Regions from separate parts of the Amorphus orientalis genome, predicted to be linked through region 2. Evidence: predicted binding sites of a transcription regulator. Region 2 holds the regulator's gene; the other holds the start of a gene.
What was found. Region 2 encodes LexA, which represses DNA repair genes until DNA is damaged. Its sites were predicted from a motif close to TGTTCNNNNTGTGTTCNG; they were not measured.
Positions count from the first base shown of each region.

Region 1 (9,440 bases), on a different contig from region 2:
CTGATCGCCACGTGCCGGGCGGTGGAGCCGGATTCCCTTCTCGCCGCCGTCGCCGCGACCGCCACCTGGGGGATCGCGGCGGAACGGGCGGCCATCGGGTCGCCGGGCCCGGGAACCTTCGCGGTCCGCCTGATCGACGAGATCGGCGAGATCGACACCGCAACGATCGAGCGCCACGCGCGCATCCGCAACGGCTGAGCCGGCGCGGCCCCTTCATTCAGGAGTATCCATTCCATGTCTCCCCCGATCGCCCTGACGATTGCAGGAACCGACCCGACCGGCGGCGCGGGCATCCAGGCCGACCTGAAGACGTTCGCCGCCCTCGGCGTCTACGGCGCCTCCGCCATGACCGCGCTGGTCGCCCAGAACACCCAGGGCGTGCGCGCCATCCATGACGTGCCGCCGGACTTCATCCGCGCCCAGATTGACTCCGTCTTCGACGATCTCACCGTCGACGCGGTGAAGATCGGCATGCTGTCGAAGCCCGACGTCATCCGCACCGTCGCCGCCGCCCTCGATGCCCGCGGGGCGCGGCCCGTCGTGCTCGATCCGGTGATGGTGGCGGCCTCCGGCGACCCGCTCCTGGACGAGGACGCCGTCGCCGACATCCGCGACGTGCTGATCCCGCGCGCCAGCTTGATCACGCCGAACCTCGCCGAAGCCGCCAAGCTTCTCGACTGCGAGGTCGCGGAGACTTCCGAGGCGATGCGCGAGCAGGCGGAGGCGCTTCTGAAGTTCGGATCCGACGCCGTGCTCCTCAAAGGTGGGCATGGCAGCGGCGCGGACGCCGCCGATGTGTTGGTGACGCGGAAGGGCGGCGAGCCGCGCTGGTTCGTGGCCGAGCGCATCGACACCCGCAACACCCACGGCACCGGCTGCACCCTGTCCTCCGCCATTGCCGCCGGCCTCGCCCGGGGCCTGCCGCTCGCCGACGCGGTCGCGCTCGCCAAGGACTATCTCACCGGCGCGCTTGCTGCCGCCGACACGATCGTCGTGGGCAAGGGACGTGGTCCGGTGCACCATTTCCATGCGCTCTGGCAGAAAACGCAGGCCTGACGCTCAGTCCGTTGCGGCTTCGCCGATGAGCTTGGAATAGACATCGGGCCGACGCCGGGAGATCAGCATCAGATCGTCCTCCGGCAGGATCAGGACCCGGGTCGGCACGGTCGCGACCAGCGGCCCGTCGGTGCCGTAGCGCTCCAGCGAGAGCGGCCCGCCGAACATATCGCCCTCACCCAGAAGAACCGGCGGCTCGTCTGCCGGCGCGGCCGGTCCGTCGCCCTCCTCCGTGGGCGCGTCGGCGGGCTCCGGCGGCAGCGCGGGCGCTTCCAGCGTTCCGAACACGACGATGAACAGGTCGGCGGGCGTCTCGTGGGAATGGACCACGATGTCGCCGGAATTGAACGACCGCGCGACCAGCCGGGGCATGATGCGGACGATGGTCGCCGCATCGAGCCCGGCGAACGCCGGCACGCGCCCGATCATGCCCCAGGTGATCGTGAAATCGCGCCGGCGGATGACCTCGGCGAACGACGACGACAGGATCGCGGTCGGCAGCGCGATGAACGCGAAGCCCACCACCATGGTGATCACGGCGATGGCCCGTCCGAGCGGGGTCTCGGGCACGGAATCGCCATAGCCCACGGTGGTGATGGTCACGATCGCCCACCACAGCGACTTCAGAACGCTGCCGAAATCGTCGGGCTGACCGGCGCGCTCGGCATAGGTGATGCTGGTTGCCGAAAGCAGCACCACGGTCACCAGGATGACCGCACAGGCGATCAGGGCGCGCCGTTCCGCGAAGATCGCCTCGGCGAGCGCCGCCATCCCGCCGGAATAGCGGAACAGCTTCAGAAGCCGCACGATCCGCAGGAAGACGAACGATGTGAGATCGAGCGCGACGAACGGGGCGGCGGCCAGCGGCAGGATGACGAAGGCATCGACCAGGGCGGCCGGCGTCACCGCGTAGCGCAGCCGAGCCTTCCATTTCCGCATGCCGCGGTAGCGCGGGTGCTCGACGCAGGACCACACCCGGGCGGCGTATTCGACGGCGAAGATCACAAGCGTGACGAGCTCGACCCACAACAGGACCGGCCCGAATCCATCCCGCAGGCGGTCATCGGTCGCCGCCAGCGCGACCAGCACGTTCACGACCACGACCGCGATCAGCCCGTAGCGCACCGCGATGGCGCCCGGGTCCGGCGACCCGTCGCTTTCCAGCAGGAAATAGGCCCGCCTGCGCCGGCGCTCCCAGTCGGTTCGCGGCTGCGGCCGGCGCGCACGGGCCGCGGCGCTCCGCGTCTGGCCACCCTGGTCGCTGCTCATTCCACGCGCCCCCCGCGTCCGGCCTCCCGTCTGACCCACAGTCCGGACTCCTGCCAGGCAGCGCGTCCCGATGGTCCGGGCGGCGCCGGAGACGCGTTTCGGTCAGGCTCCGCCGGCAAGCGCGGCCTCGACCGCCGCCAGCGCCTTGTCGGCATCGCCGGCATTGGGACCGCCGGCCTGGGCGAGATCCGGCCGGCCGCCGCCGCCCTTGCCGCCGAGCGCCTCGGAACCGGCGCGCACCAGGCTCACCGCATCATAGCGGTCGGTCAGGTCGGCGGTCACGCCCACGACGATCCCGGCCTTGCCGTCGTCCGCCTTGCCGATGATCGCGACCACGCCGGAGCCGAGCTTCTTCTTGGCATCGTCGACGAGACCCTTCAGGTCCTTGCCGCCGATCCCCTCGACGGTGCGGCCCATGAAGCTCACGTCGCCCACCTTCTTGACGTCCGCCTCGCCGCCGCCACTGCCGGCCGGGCCGGCGAGCGCCAGCTTCTTGCGGGTGTCGGCGAGCTCGCGCTCCAGACGTCGGCGTTCCTCGACCAGCGTTGCCGAGCGGTCGACGACATCGCCGACGGCCACCTTGAGCACGTTCGCGACCTCGCGCACGCGCTTGTCCTGTCCCTGCAGATAGCGGCGCGCCTGGCCGGCGGTGAACGCCTCGATCCGGCGCACGCCAGCGGAAACCGCGCTCTCGGAGACCACGCTCACCAGCCCGATATCGCCGGTCCGGCGGACATGGGTGCCGCCGCACAGCTCCATCGAATAGACCCGCTCGCGGCCGTTCCCGTCGCGCTCGTGGCCCATGGCCACGACCCGGACCTCGTCGGCGTACTTCTCGCCGAAGAGCGCCATCGCCCCCGCCTCGATCGCGTCTTCCAGCGCCATCAGCCGGGTGGTCACGGGATCGTTCTGCAGAACGATCCGGTTGGCCACCTCCTCTACGGCCTCGATCTCCTCGGCCGACATCGGCTTGTTGTGGGAGAAGTCGAAGCGCAGCCGGTCGGGGGCGACCAGCGAGCCCTTCTGGGCAACATGGGTGCCGAGCACCTGGCGCAGCGCCTCGTGGACCAGATGGGTCGCGGAATGGTTGGCCCGGATCTGGCTGCGGCGCTCCGCGTCGATCTTCAGGTTGAGCGCCGTGTCGGGCGTCAGCACGCCCTCTTCCACCCGTCCGAAGTGGAGCGACAGCCCGTCGGCCTTCTTCTGGGTGTCGGTGACGACGAAGCGCACGCCCGGCGCCGACATCTCGCCGGTGTCGCCGACCTGGCCGCCGGCCTCGCCGTAGAACGGGGTCTGGTTGAGGATGACGACACCCTCCTGGCCTGCCTCGAGCCGGTCGATCTCCTTGCCGTCGGCGACCAGCGCCGTCACCACGCCTTCGGCCGTGTCGGTCTCGTAGCCGAGGAAGTCGGTCGCGCCGACCCGGTCCTTGACCGCGAACCACACGGTCTCGACGGCCGCCTCGCCCGAGCCCTTCCAGCCCTTGCGGGCCTCCGCGCGCTGGCGCTCCATGGCCTGCTCGAAGTTCTGAATTTCTACAGTTATGCCACGTGCCCGCAGCGCATCCTGGGTCAAGTCAAGCGGAAATCCATACGTGTCATAGAGCTTGAAGGCAATCTCGCCACTCAAAGCTGCTTCCATTACTGTATTTGCCTGCTTCTCAGGCAGCTTCAAAAGAGCCTCTTTTTTTTCAGGAATTGTACTTAAAAAAACAATATTTTTATTATCTTTATTAACTTCAAAGGCCCGCGAAGCATAATAATCCACCTCGTCGGGTTGGAGATTTTCAATACGACTCCGTGTATTTTCAGTTACAGCACGCTCTTCTTCTTCGAGTAGACTATTGCCCCGGTCCAGGGTCCGGCGGAAGCGGTCCTCCTCCAGCTCCAGTGTTTCGGTGATCAGGTCCTCCGCCCGGCCGAGTTCCGGATAGGCGCGGCCCATTTCCCGCACGAGCGCCGGCACCAGCCGGCACAGAACCGGCTCGCGGGCACCGAGCAGATGGGCGTGGCGCATCGCGCGGCGCATGATCCGCCGCAGGACGTAGCCGCGGCCCTCGTTGGAGGGCATCACGCCGTCGGCGAGCAGGAAGCTGGAGGCGCGCAGATGGTCGGCGATCACCTTATGGCTCACGTGGCTCGCGCCTTCGGCGGCGACGCCGGTCACCTCTTCCGACGCCGCGATCAGCGCGCCGAACAGGTCGATCTCATAGTTGTCGTGGACGCCCTGGAGCACGGCCGCGATCCGCTCCAGCCCCATGCCGGTGTCGATCGACGGCTTCGGCAGCGCCAGACGCTCGCCGCCGGGCTGCTGGTCGAACTGCATGAAGACCAGGTTCCAGATCTCGATGAACCGGTCGCCGTCCTCGTCGGGCGAGCCGGGCGGACCGCCGGGGATGCCCTCGCCGTGGTCGAAGAAGATTTCCGAGCAGGGCCCGCACGGCCCCGTGTCGCCCATCTGCCAGAAATTGTCGGAGGTCGGGATCCGGATGATCCGGTCTTCCGGCAACCCGGCGATCTTCTTCCAGAGATCGAACGCCTCGTCGTCCTCGGAATAGACGGTCGCCAGCAGCCGGTCCGCCGGCAGGCCGAACTCCTTCGTCACCAGGTTCCAGGCCAGCTCGATCGCCCGGTCCTTGAAATAGTCGCCGAAGGAGAAGTTGCCGAGCATCTCGAAGAAGGTGTGGTGCCGGGCCGTGTAGCCGACATTGTCGAGATCGTTGTGCTTGCCGCCGGCGCGCACGCACTTCTGGGACGTCACCGCACGCGGCGGATCGCGATGCTCCAGCCCGGTAAAGACGTTCTTGAACTGCACCATCCCGGCATTGGTGAACATCAGCGTCGGATCGTTGCGCGGGACGAGCGAACTCGACGGCACGATCTCGTGCCCCTCGCGCTTGAAATAATCCAGAAACGCAGACCGGATTTCGTTGACGCCACTCATCAAGACTACCTGTTCGGGCCGGGAGATCGCACCGGGCATGGGTGTTCCGCGATTTATAGCCTCGGCACCGGTCCTGTCCACCGGACCGATGCGGGCGGAGCGGGATCCGGCCGCACACCCCGGGCTGCGCGGCGCCGGTCCCGTTGGCCGGTCGCAGAGGGTGAGCGGTGCTCGAGGCTCTCCCTGTCCCGATGGCGGCGCATCCGGGCTCCGGGGCCGCATGCCGCAGCCTTCACCGACCGCCGACCTGGGCTCGCGCCTGACCGCGTCGGGAGGCGTCGCCACGCCTTCCGGCGCTCAGGCAGACCACAAATCAACCACACAAGCGGAGGCTGGGGCTGGGCTGAGGCATTGCCTCATCCCCCCGTCCATTCCGGCACAAGCCGGATTCCAAGGCGGGGTCTCAGGCGCCCGTCGTGTCGCCCTGGATGCCGGCCTTCGCCGGCATGAGCGGGTGAGAGGTGGTGCCAACCGATCCAACCTCCGGACCAGCCGGACAGCACCCACCATCGGGCGCCTGCGCGCCGGCCGGTCAAGAGGCGCGGAGCGGAGCGACCGGGACAAGGATCAACTGGCGGGGAGCGGAGCGACCGGGAGAAGGATCAGCTGGCGGGGAGCGGAGCGACCGGCACGAAAGACCAGGCCGCGCCCGCGCAGCCAGCGCGCGACCGCGCGCCGGCCGGTCAGGCCGCGCCCGCACAGCGATGAGCGCAGCGACCTCGTGTGAGCGAAAAAACCGGCCGCCCGGGCGGAAAACCGCTCCGCACTTTTCCTGGCGTTGGCTTTCATTACCGCAACGCCGACCGCGAAACCGGTTCCCACTTTCGCTGGCGTTGGCTTTTTTTTACCGCAACGCCCGGGCGGAAAACCGCTGTGCACTTTTCCTGGCGTTGGCTTTTGTTTACCGCAACGCCGAACGCGAAACCGGTGCCCACTTTCGCTGGCGTTGCTGGTCAGCCCTCCGCGGCCGTGTCGGGTTCGTCGCCGTCCGCGTCCGGTTCCGCCACGCCGACGATCTTCTCCGCGATGAGCCCGGCGTTCTGCCGGATCGCGGACTCGATGGTCGCCGCCACGTCCGGATTGTCACGCAGGAACTGCTTGGAGTTCTCGCGTCCCTGGCCGAGCCGCTGGCTGTCATAGGAGAACCAGGCGCCTGACTTCTCCACGATGCCGGCCTTCACGCCGAGATCGAGCAGCTCGCCGACCTTGGAGATGCCCTCGCCGTACATGATGTCGAACTCGACCTCGCGGAACGGCGGCGCCAGCTTGTTCTTCACCACCTTCACGCGGGTCTGGTTGCCGGTCACCTCGTCCCGGTCCTTGATCGCGCCGATGCGGCGGATGTCGAGGCGGACGGAGGAATAGAACTTCAGCGCGTTGCCGCCGGTGGTCGTCTCCGGCGAGCCGAACATCACCCCGATCTTCATGCGGATCTGGTTGATGAAGATGACCATGCAGTGGGAGCGGGAGATCGAGCCGGTCAGCTTGCGCAGCGCCTGGCTCATCAGCCGCGCCTGCAGGCCGGGAAGCTGGTCGCCCATCTCGCCCTCGAGCTCGGCCCGCGGCGTCAGCGCCGCCACCGAATCGATCACCAGCACGTCGATGGCGCCGGAGCGCACCAGCGTGTCGGCGATCTCCAGCGCCTGCTCGCCGGCATCGGGCTGGGAGATCAGCAGATCCTCGATGTTGACGCCCAGCTTGCGGGCATAGATCGGATCCAGCGCGTGCTCGGCGTCCACGAAGGCGCAGATGCCGCCCTTCTTCTGGGATTCCGCCACCGTGTGCAGCGCCAGCGTCGTCTTGCCCGACGATTCGGGTCCGTAGATCTCCACGATCCGGCCCTTCGGCAGCCCGCCGATCCCGAGCGCGATGTCGAGCCCGAGCGAGCCCGTCGGCACCGCCTCGACCTCGACGGCCGAGCCCTGACCGAGCTTCATGATCGACCCTTTGCCGAACGACCGCTCGATCTGAGAGATCGCGGCCGTCAGCGCCTTGCTTTTGTCCATTGAGGAACCCTCGACCAGTCTCAGATTCGCCTGTGCCATTCGTCGTCTCCTATGTCTCACGACGCCCGGAAGCTTTTCAACGGCGCGATTGTACCTGTTTTGTTCCTGTTCGCAATATGTTCTCGTTCGGGCCGTCGATTTTTCCGCCTTCGGCGCGCTCCGAAAGCCCGGCGTTTGGGCGCCCGCGGGCCGGAACGAACGGAACCGCCGGCGTCCGCCGCGCATTGGACCCAGGCGGTAGGCGCCCAACTTGCCTGTGGAGCGTTCGCCCGGCAGGGTGACGCGGCCCCGCTTCCGGGGATCCCGCGAGGGGGAAGGACGAACGCTCGATGCTTTCGAAATGGCAATGGATCTTCCGCCAGTTCACCCGCAAGCTCTGGGTGCGCGCCACCCTGTTCGCGGTCCTGGCCGTGGTATCGGCGCTGGCTGCCACCGTCATCGCACCGTTCGTCCCGCCCGAAATGCCGACCACGATCGGCGCCGACGCCGTCGACGACATTCTCAACATCCTGGCCTCCAGCATGCTCGCGGTGACCACGTTCTCGCTGAGCGTCATGGTCAGCCACTATTCGATGGTCACCAACAACGTGACGCCACGGGCGACCCGCCTGCTGTTCGAGGATGCCACCGCCCAGAACGCCCTCGGCACGTTCATCGGCACCTTCCTGTTCAGCCTGGTCGGCATCATCGCGCTGTCCACGGACGTCTACGGCGATCGCGGCCGCGTTATCCTGTTCGCCGTCACGCTTCTGGTGATCTTCCTCATCGTCATCACGATGCTGCGCTGGATCGATCACCTGTCGCGGCTCGGACGGATCGAGGAACCGACCGAGCGGGTCGAAAACGTCACCGCCGCAGCGTTCCGGACCTTCGCGGACTATCCGAGCCTGGGCGGTCGCATGCTCACCGGCCGGGACGCCATCCCCGCCGCAGCCGTCCCGGTCCATGCCAGGCGCATCGGCTATGTCCGCCACGTCGACACCAAGGGCCTGTCGGACGTGGCCGAGACCCACGGGCTCGACGTCTATGTGGTGGCCCTGCCCGGAAGCTTCGTCCACCCGAAGGCCCCGCTCGCCTTCGTGATCGGCGACGTTGAAGAGGCGGCGGCCGACCTCCGCGTCCCGTTCGACGTCAGCGACGTGCGGACCTACGACAGCGACCCGCGCTTCGGACTGTCGGTGCTGGCGGAGATCGCGTCGCGGGCGCTGTCGCCCGGCATCAACGACCCCGGTACCGCCATCGACATCATCGGCCGGGCCGTGCGCGTCCTCGCCGGCTGGCAGCAGGAGGCGGCGTCACAGGCCGATGCGGAGATCCTCTACCCCCGGCTCTGGCTGCCGGCGCTGGAGATGGAGGAGCTGTTCGACCACGTGTTTTCGCCGATCGCCCGCGACGGCGCCGGCCACATCGAGGTGCAGATCCAGCTTCAGAAGGCGTTCGCCAGCCTCGCCGAGATCGACCCCGCCGCCTTCGCCGCCGTGGCGCGCGAGCAGTCCCGGCTGGCGCTTGCCCGCAGCGACCGGGCCCTGGATCTGGAGGAGGAAAAGGCGCGGGTGCGCGAGGCCGCGCTCGCCGCCCGCGGCTAGCCCTGCGCGGGGCTCAGCCCGCCGACCGGCCCTCCAGCGCGTCCTTCACCGCCGTCGCCAGCGCCTTCAGCGCAAACGGCTTGGGCAGGAAGGCGAAGTCGAGATCCTCCGGCAGCGTGCGCGAGAAGACGTCCTCGGCATAGCCGGACATCAGGATGATCGGCACGTCGGGGGCGAGCTTGCGCAGTTCCACCGCCAGCGTCGGGCCGTCCATCTCCGGCATCACCACGTCGGACACAAGGAGGTCGATCTCCCCGTCGAGTTCCCGGGCCAGCGCCAGCGCCTCTTCGCCCGTCGGCGCCTGATGCACGACGTAGCCGCGCGTCGACAGCGCCCGCTCGGCGAAGGCGCGGATGGTGTCCTCGTCCTCCACCAGGAGGATGGTGGCGCTGCCGGTCAGGTCTTCCGCGGCGGGTTCGGGCGCCGCGGCCGGCTCCGCAACGGCGCCCACCGGATCGATCCCCGCATCGGCGGCCACCAGCGGCGTGGTCTCCGCCGCCGAAGCCGGCCCGCTCTCCACGCCGGCGAGCGGATCGGCTTCCGCGGCAGCCGTCGCCCGCGGCAACAACACGCGGAAGGT
Region 1 is NZ_JAUSUL010000005.1:251,858-261,297, forward strand. It holds gene J2S73_RS19895 (hydroxyethylthiazole kinase) at 1-198, shown strand, start outside; gene thiD (bifunctional hydroxymethylpyrimidine kinase/phosphomethylpyrimidine kinase) at 235-1,056, shown strand; gene J2S73_RS19905 (cyclic nucleotide-gated ion channel) at 1,060-2,325, opposite strand; gene alaS (alanine--tRNA ligase) at 2,428-5,268, opposite strand; gene recA (recombinase RecA) at 6,222-7,313, opposite strand; gene J2S73_RS19920 (DUF2254 domain-containing protein) at 7,604-8,860, shown strand; gene J2S73_RS19925 (ATP-binding protein) at 8,874-9,440, opposite strand, start outside.
Region 1: a site for LexA is predicted at 7,381-7,398, ahead of recA (recombinase RecA). Genes of this name have one in related genera too.

Region 2 (9,440 bases):
TGAGCGCGGCCTCGTTGGCGCCGCCGTGGGCCGGACCCCACAGGCAGGCGATGCCGGCGGCGATGCAGGCGAACGGATTCGCGCCCGAGGAGCCGGCGAGGCGGACGGTCGAGGTCGACGCGTTCTGCTCGTGGTCGGCGTGCAGGATGAAGATGCGGTCCATGGCCCGGGAGAGCACCGGGTTGAACTTGTACTCCTCGCACGGAACGGCGAAGCACATCCGCAGGAAGTTGGCCGAATAGTCGAGCTCGTTGCTCGGATACACGAACGGCTGGCCGATCGAGTATTTGTAGGCCATCGCGGCGATGGTCGGCATCTTCGCGATCATGCGAAGGCTGGCGATCATGCGCTGCTGCGGATCGTTGATGTCGGTGGAGTCGTGATAGAAGGCCGACAGGGCACCGACGACGCCGGTCATGACCGCCATCGGATGCGCGTCCCGGCGGAAACCGGTGAAGAACCGGTTCATCTGCTCATGGATCATCGTGTGGTAGGTGACGCGCTGGACGAAATCGGCCTTCTGGCCCGACGTCGGCAGATCGCCGTAGAGGAGCAGGTAGCAGGTCTCCAGGAAGTCGCCGTGCTCGGCGAGCTGGTCGATGGGGTATCCCCGATAGAGCAGCACACCCTCGTCGCCATCGATGAAGGTGATCTTCGATTCACAGGAGGCGGTGGACGTGAAGCCCGGATCGTAGGTGAACCGTCCCGTCTGCTTGTACAGCGCCTGAATGTCGACCACGTCCGGGCCGACCGATCCGGACTGAACCGGGAAGTCCCAGCTCTCGTCGCCGATCTTCAGCGTCGCGTTTTTCCCATCTGCCATAAGCACACCCCAGTCTTGAAAGATCGCAGGCGCCTCGATCCGTGCGAAAGGGCGGTTGTCGCCCGATCACCGCACGACGAAGACGTCTCGCGATGGGTGGATTGTCGGGAGATTGCCTAGCCCATTTGTCTAGGAGCCGCAAGCAACTGTGGTGTTTCCGAGGCAGACCGGATCTGCCTCATTTCTGGGCGGCCCGTCCGGAGGGCGCGCCTGCGCCGCCGGTTGGCGCTCTGCACCACGCTCTCGTCCCAGGCAGGCAATCTGAGGACGGCGTCGGTAGCGGTTTCGCGGTATGACGACCCGTCCGTCGGATCGGCTTAATTAATTCTAAAAATATTAATTAAAAACATATGGTTGATGAAAATATCTCACGTCGTCTCTCAGGTAGATCTGCGCGTCGGCCTTGGTTGATTTCTGCCGATTAAAACCTTGAATTATTTGAAAGAATTTTCATTCTTTTCGTCGCCTGAAGCCATTCTCCGGCCGCGCCGAAAGCGCGCGGCCGGAGCCGACGTTGCGAGGGGTTGGTGACGGTTCCGGGAGGGCCGTGGCCGCGATGGGAAGTCGGCCGGGGATTCAGGCCGCCTGGTCGCGAATCCGGGCCAGGCTTTCCTCCCGTCCCAGGGTTTCCAGCACGTCGAAGACCGGCGGCGACGTGGTTCGGCCGGTGAGCGCACAGCGCAGCGGCTGCGCCACCTTGCCGAGCTTCAGGCTGGTCTCTTCGGCATAGGCGCGGACGACGCTTTCCGTGTCGGCTGCGGTCCAGGTGGCAAGCTCGGACAGGCGATCGGCAATCGCCTTCAGATGCGTCCGCGCGTCGGCGTCCAGCACCTTGCCGGCCTTCTCGTCGGGCGTGATCGGCCGCGTGACCCAGACATAGGCGGCGGCATCCAGGAGCTCCAGCAACGTCTTGGCGCGCTCCTTCAGCCCGGGCATGGCGTGGGTCAGACGGGTCCGGGCGTCCGGCGTGAGGGCATTGGCGATCGCGTCGCCGTCCTCCAGATGAGGCAGCAGGTCGTCGATCGCCTGAAGCAGCCGCTCGTCGCTGGCGGAGCGGATGTAGTGGCCGCTGAGATTCTCCAGCTTGGCGAAATCGAAGCGCGCCGGCGAACGGCCGATCTGGTCCAGATCGAACCATTCGATCATCTCCTCGGTGGAGAAGATCTCGGTATCGCCGTGGCTCCAGCCCAGGCGGACCAGATAGTTGCGCAGCGCTTCCGGCAGATAGCCCATCGCCCGATAGGCCTCGACACCGAGCGCGCCGTGGCGCTTGGAGAGCTTGGCGCCGTCGGGGCCGTGGATGAGGGGGATGTGGGCAAAGCTCGGCACGTCCCAGCCCATGGCTTTGTAGATCAGCGTCTGACGGGCGGCGTTGGTCAGATGGTCGTCGCCGCGCACGATGTGGCTGACCTCCATGTCGTGATCGTCGACCACGACGGCGTGCATGTAGGTCGGCGATCCGTCGGAGCGCATGATGATGAAGTCGTCGAGGTCCTTGTTGGCGAAGGACACGCGGCCCTGGACGTGGTCGTCGATGACCGTCTCGCCGTCCAGCGGCGCCTTGATGCGGATCACCGGATCCACACCCTCCGGCGCCTCGGACGGGTCGCGGTCGCGCCAGCGGCGGTCATAGAGCGGCGGACGGCCCTCGGCGCGGGCCTTCTCGCGCATTTCGGTAAGCTCCTCCGCCGAGGCGTAGCAGCGATAGGCCTGACCGCTCTCCAGCAGCGCGTAGGCGACCTCGGCGTGGCGATCCGCGCGCAGGGACTGGAACACGGGGGCGTCGTCCCACTCGATGCCGAGCCAGGTCAGGCCGTCCAGGATGGCGGCGATGGCGGCTTCGGTGGACCGTTCCTTGTCGGTGTCCTCGATGCGCAGAAGCATCCGTCCGCCGGTGTGGCGCGCATAGAGCCAGTTGAACAGAGCGGTGCGCGCGCCGCCGATGTGGAGAAAGCCGGTCGGGGAGGGAGCGAAGCGCGTGACCACGGGCGCCGACATGTTTGCCTCTTTCGATTATCCGTTTTTCCCGCATTCTACCTCAGGGTGAAGATCGAGGGCGCGGGGCGGGGGTCGTTTAGCACGCCGTGCGCCGGGCGTGAACGCACGGGAGGGGCTTGTGGCGACGACGCGCGACCGGAAGGACGCACGGTCGGGGCAGGCGCGGTCATCGCGCCGGCGACTTCCGTTCGTCCCGCCGGGCCGCTTCGCCGCGCTCGGTGCCCTGCCGGGGCGATGCGCGGAATGGCTGTCGGACTGTCTTCACCTGGATCTCGACCGGGGCCGGGGCGTCCTGTGGCTGCCGGTCGCCGTGGCCGTCGGGGTGGCGGTCTATTTCGCGCTTCCCCGCGAGCCGCACTGGCCGACGATGCTTGCGCTCGCCGGGGCGCTCGTGGCCGGAGCGATGGCCAGCCGCCGCCGACCGCCGGTGTTCGCGGCGCTGGCGATGGCAGCATCGGTTGCCTTCGGGGTTGCGGCGGCGGCGGGCCAGACGGCCCGGGTCGCGGCGCCTGTTCTGGGCTGGGAAGGCACCCATACCCTGACCGGGTTCGTGGAACGGCGCGAGCCCCGGCCGGACGGAGCCGTGCGCTACGTGGTCCGGGTCGAAAGCCTGTCGCGGCTCGACCCCGCCGAGACGCCGGCGCGCGTGCGCTTCACCAGCCGGGGACGGGAGGACCCGCTCGACGTCGGCGAAGGGCTGACGGCTCTGGTCAGGCTGGCGCCGCCGCGGGGGCCTGTGGCGCCGGGCGCCTACGACGGCGCCCGCAGCCTGTTCTTCCAGCGGATCGGCGGGACCGGTTTTTCCTATGGCCAGCCGCGCCCGGCCGATCTCGGGCCGCCGCCGCTCCTGCTTCGTGCCAAGGCAGCGGTCGCGGGGGTGCGCGAGCGGATTGCCGGGCGGCTGCGCGCCGCCCTTCCCGGCGAGAACGGGGAACTGGCCGCCACTCTCCTGGTCGGCGATCGCGGCGGCATACCCGAATCGACACAGGAGGCCTTGCGGGCGTCCGGGCTCGGCCACATCCTGGCGATTTCCGGGCTGCACATGGCGCTGGTGGCCGGCACCGTGTTCGCCGTGCTGAGGCTGAGCCTTGCCGCCATACCGCCGGTCGCGCTGCGCTATCCGATCAAGAAATGGGCGGCGGCAGCGGCGCTCGCGGCAGGGCTGTTCTATCTGATCGTCTCCGGCGGGGCGGTGGCGACCATACGGGCCTTCGTGATGCTCGCCGTGGCGCTCGTGGCGGTGCTCGCCGACCGGCCGGCCCTGACCCTGCGCTCGGTCGCCGTGGCCGCGCTTGCGATCATGCTGTTCGACCCGGCCGCCGTCGTATCGCCGGGCTTCCAGATGTCGTTCGCGGCCGTCATCGCGCTGGTCGCCGGCTACGAGTATCTGGCCTCGCGCGAGCGGGCCGACCGGCCTCCGCCCCGACGCGGCCCGGTTCTTCGGGTGCTGCGGCTGGCTGCCCTCTGGATCGCAGGCCTGGCGCTGACCTCCCTGATCGCCGGTCTCGCGACCGGCCCGATCGGCGCCTTCCATTTTCAGCGGATCGCCGTGTTCGGCCTTCTCGGCAACCTTCTGGCCATGCCGCTCGTGACCCTGATCGTGATGCCCATGGGGGTGCTGTCGGTGGCGGTGATGCCGCTCGGTGTCGACCCGGTCCCGCTCGCTGCGATGGGCTGGGGCCTGGACGGGGTCGTGGCCGTCGCCAAACGGGTCGCGTCCCTGGGCGGCGATGCCGGCCATGTGGGCCGCATGCCCGCGGCAGCGGTGCTTCTGATGGCGGCCGGACTGCTCTGGCTCGCGCTCTGGACGGCCCGCTGGCGGGTTCTCGGCCTGCCGCTGGTCCTGGCCGGGCTGGCATTGACGCCTGCAGCCGCCCGTCCGGATATCCTGGTCTCCGACGACGGCCGCACGGTCGCTGCCCGCGGCACCGACGGTCGCCTGACAATCGCGACGGCACGGGGCGGGGATTTCGCGGCCGCGATGTGGCTCAGGGCCGACGGCGATCCGCGTCCTCTGGAAGACGTCACGGTGCGCGCCGGCGTCAGCTGCGACCCGTTCGGCTGCACGCTGCCGATTGCCCGCGGTCCCGGCGACATCGGTGGCCGCCGGATCGCCTTCGTGGAGCAGTCCCAGGCATTTCTATTGGATTGCCGCAGGGCGGAGATCCTGGTGACACGCCACACCCGTCCCGCCGGGTGCGAGGGGCCTCGGCTGGTGATCGACCGTCACATGCTGATGGAGCAGGGTGCTCTCGCGCTCTTTCGCATAAAGGATCCGCCCGGATACCGGATCGAGCGGGCCCGCCCGCCGGTGCCGCGACCGTGGAGCGCACGACCTGTGATCAGGAGATAACGCGGTTCTGGAAGACCGCCGGTGTCCGTTCGGCCCGAAACCGCTCAATAGCTGCGGAACAGGGCGACGAGCTTGCCCTGGATGCGCACCCGATCGGGTCCGAAAATCCGCGTCTCATAGGCCGGATTGGCCGCTTCCAGCGCGATGGACCCGCCCTTGCGCCGCAGCCGCTTCAGCGTGGCTTCCTCATCGTCGACGAGCGCCACAACGATGTCGCCGCTGTCGGCAGTGTCGGACCGTTTGATCAGCACCGTGTCGCCGTCGAGGATGCCTGCCTCGATCATGGAATCGCCACGGACCTCCAGCGCGAAGTGTTCTCCGCCGCCAACGAGGTCGGCCGGGACGGTGATCTGATGGCTTTCGGTCTGGATGGCGGCGATCGGAACGCCGGCAGCAATGCGGCCCATCACGGGGACGGTCAGGCCGGCGATCTCCGCGGGCTCGGGCTCCCGGGCGGGGACCGGCGGCGCCTTGCCGCGCGAGCCCTCGATCACTTCCGGCGCGAAGCCTTTGGTGCGCGGGCCGGCAAGGCCGGCATTGGCCGACTCGGGAAGCCGCAGCACTTCCAGTGCCCGTGCGCGGTTCGGCAGGCGCCGGATGAAGCCACGCTCTTCGAGCGCCGTGATCAGCCGGTGAATGCCGGACTTGGAGCGCAGGTCGAGCGCTTCCTTCATCTCGTCGAACGACGGCGGGACCCCGGTCTCCTTCAGTCGCTCATGGATGAACATCAGGAGTTCGTGTTGCTTGCGGGTCAACATGTCTTCGGCCCCACCCCTCGGTCCGGCGCATCGCAAATGCGTACAAATCAGGAACGAACACTACGCGTTCCATATGTGTTCCGCAAGGGTTAATGGCCGGTTACCCGATGGAAGGTGGAAACGGAGAACAGTGTAAGGCCACGGTGTGGCGGGCAGTGTGTCCGACGGTGTCAGAGCCGGATGATCCGGCAGGTCTCGCCGGCGCGGGCGTCGGGCGCGTGGGCTGGACGGACCAGGAGCGCCTTCGCAACGGCGAGGGTGGAGAGCATCGATGAGTCCTGCACGGAGAACGGCTCCACCAGCGGGGGCCCGGTCGGGCTTTCCGCCACCCGGGCGCGGACATAGTCCTCTCGGTCGCCGTTGGCCGGCATGTCCGAGGCTAGGACCGCGGGCTCGAACCACGGTCCGGGATCGGTGTCGCCCTGAAGGGCTCGCAGAAGCGGCGTCAGGAACAGAAGGGCGCAGACCAGGCTGGAGACCGGGTTACCCGGAAGTCCGAGCACCCTGAGATCGCTCAGCCGGCCGAAGATCAGCGGCTTTCCGGGCCGCATGGCGATCTTCCAGAAGCCGAGCTCCATGCCGACGTCGCCGAACGCCTGTTTGACCAGATCGTGCTCGCCGACCGAGGCGCCGCCGAGGGTGACGATCACGTCCGCGCCGCTCGCCCTTGCCCTGGCGAGGGCATCGGCGGTGGCTTCCCGTGCGTCGGGGACGATCCCGAGATCGAGGGGCTCGCCGCCAGCGGCCGCAATCATCGCGGCCAGCGCCGGGGTGTTCGAGGCGACGATCTGGTCCGGACCGGGGACAGCGCCGGGCGGGACGAGTTCGTCCCCGGTGGCGATCAGCGCGACCCGCGGACGCCGGGCGACCGGAAGCTCGGGATGGTTCATAGCGGCGGCAAGCGCGATGTGGCGGACGCCGAGCCGCGTTCCGGCGGTCAGAAGAGGCTGCCCTTCCTCGAAATCCAGGCCGGCCGCGCGAATGTGCCGGCCGGGCTCGACGGGAACGGCAACCTCCACGGTCTCCTCGTCGATCCGCTCCGCGTTTTCCTGGATCAGGATGGTTTCGGCGCCTTCGGGAACCGGCGCGCCGGTGAAGATCCGGACGGCTTCTCCGGGGGCGAGCGTGCCGGGATAGCGGCGTCCGGCCGCGGAAACGCCTGCGACCCTCAGACGGGCACCGGCCACGCGGGCATCGTCGGCGCGCACGGCATAGCCGTCCATGGCGGAGGCGGGGAAGGGCGGCTGCGACCGGGTGGCGGCGAGGTCCGCGGCGAGAACACGGCCGCCCGCGTCCGCCAGGGACACGGTCTCGATGCCGAGGCGGTCGGCTCCGTCGAGCACCCGCGCCCGCGCGTGTGCGACCGGCAGCAGGCTCATTCGGCGGCTCCGGCCTGCCAGTCGCCGGATCGCCCGCCCGACTTGGCAAGCAGACGGATGTCGCCGACGACCATGCCGCGCTCCACGGCCTTGGCCATGTCGTAGATGGTCAGGCAGGCAACGCTCGCCGCCGTCAGCGCTTCCATCTCCACGCCGGTCTTGCTGTCGACGCCGACCGTCGCCGTGACGGTCAGGCCGGGCAGGTTCCGGTCGGGTTCGATCTCCACCTTCACCGAGGAGACCGGCAGCGGATGGCACAGCGGGATCAGGTCGTGGGTCCGCTTGGCGGCCATGATGCCGGCGATGCGCGCTGTGGCAAACACGTCGCCCTTCTTGATCTGGCCGGCCAGGATCGCCTCGAGCGTCTCCGCGCGCATGGTGACGTTTCCGGTGGCGACGGCCTCGCGCCGGGTGACGTCCTTTTCGGAGACGTCCACCATGCGGGCCGCCCCGGTCTCGTCGAGATGGGTGAGGGAGCCGCCCGACATGACCGGCCTACTGGGCCGCGGCGTCGGTGCGCAGGGCATCCACGGCGATCAGGTCGCGCGTGGCGGTCTCGATATCGTCCTGCCGCATCAGGCTCTCGCCGACCAGGAACGCATCGAAGCCGGCCCGGGAAAGCCGGGAGACGTCGTCGACGGAGTTGATGCCGGATTCGGCGACCAGGAGCCGGTTGCCCGGAATGTGCGGGGCGAGCCGCTCGGAGGTCTCCAGCGAGGTCTCGAAGGTCTTGAGGTTGCGGTTGTTCACGCCGATCAGGACGGCCGGAATCTCGATGGCGCGGGCGAGTTCCTCCGCGTCGTGGACCTCGATGAGGGCGTCCATGCCGAGATTGTGCGCCGTCTCGACGAGCCGGGTCGCCGTGGCGTCGTCGACGGCGGCCATGATGACCAGGATCGCGTCCGCGCCCCAGGCCCGCGCCTCGAACACCTGATAGGGGTCGAACAGGAAGTCCTTGCGCAGGATCGGCAGCTCGACCGCCTCACGCACCGCCTTCAGGATCTCCGGTGAGCCCTGGAAAGAGGGGCCGTCGGTCAGCACCGACAGGCAGGAAGCGCCGCCGGCCATATAGGCGTTCGCGATCTCGGTCGGTTCGAAGTCTTCGCGGATGACACCCTTCGACGGGCTCGCCTTCTTGATCTCGGCGATGAGCCCGGGCCTGCCGGCTTCGATGGCCGCCTCGAGCGCAGCACGGAAGCCGCGGGGCGGGGGCGCGTCGCGCGCTTCGGTCTCGATGTCCGCCTGAGGCACCGCGGCCTTGGCCGCTTCGATCTCTTCGCGCTTGTAGGCTTCGATCTTGCTCAGAATATCGGTCATTCACTACTCGTTCGATGCCGCGATCAGCCGGCCGAGTGCGTCGAGCGCCCGGCCGCTGTCGATGGTCTCGGCCGCCAGCGCAACGCCCGCCTCGAGCGATGCGACACGGTCGGCGACCAGGAATGCCGCTCCCGCGTTCATCAGGACGATGTCGCGATAGGGACCGGCGCGTCCTTCCAGCACCTCGCGCAGCGCTGTGGCGTTTTTATGGGAGTCGCCCCCGATCAGCTCCGAAAGCGGCCAGCGCTGCAAGCCCACGTCCTCCGGCTTGATCGAAAAGGTCGACACCTCGCCGTTCTCGAGCGCGGCGACGTAGGTCTCCGAGGTGACCGTAATCTCGTCCAGCCCGTCGGCCCCGTGCACGATCCAGGCCTTGGCCGAGCCGAGCTTGCCGAGGGCGTGCGCCAGCGGCTCGATCCACTGCCTGTCGAACACGCCGACGAGCTGGCGGGAGACACCGGCCGGATTGGAAAGCGGACCGAGGATGTTGAAGATCGTCCGGGTGCCGAGTTCGACCCGCGTCGGGCCGACGTGCTTCATGGCGGCGTGGTGGGCGGGCGCGAACATGAAGCCGAGACCGGCTTCGCGGATGCAGGTGCCGATCCGCTCCGGCCCGATCTCGATGTCGATGCCGAGCGCGGTGAGCACATCGGCGGCACCCGATTTCGAGGAGAGGGCCCGGTTGCCGTGCTTGGCGACCGGGATGCCGGCGCCCGCGACGACGAACGCGGAGCAGGTGGAGACGTTGTAACTCCCCTTGGCGTCGCCCCCGGTTCCGACGATGTCGATGGCATCGGCCGGCGCGTCGACGC
Region 2 is NZ_JAUSUL010000002.1:477,099-486,538, forward strand. It holds gene gltA (citrate synthase) at 1-823, opposite strand, end outside; gene gltX (glutamate--tRNA ligase) at 1,400-2,821, opposite strand; gene J2S73_RS10045 (ComEC/Rec2 family competence protein) at 2,940-5,174, shown strand; gene lexA (transcriptional repressor LexA) at 5,219-5,932, opposite strand; gene J2S73_RS10055 (molybdopterin molybdotransferase MoeA) at 6,103-7,311, opposite strand; gene moaC (cyclic pyranopterin monophosphate synthase MoaC) at 7,308-7,799, opposite strand; gene trpC (indole-3-glycerol phosphate synthase TrpC) at 7,807-8,628, opposite strand; gene trpD (anthranilate phosphoribosyltransferase) at 8,632-9,440, opposite strand, start outside.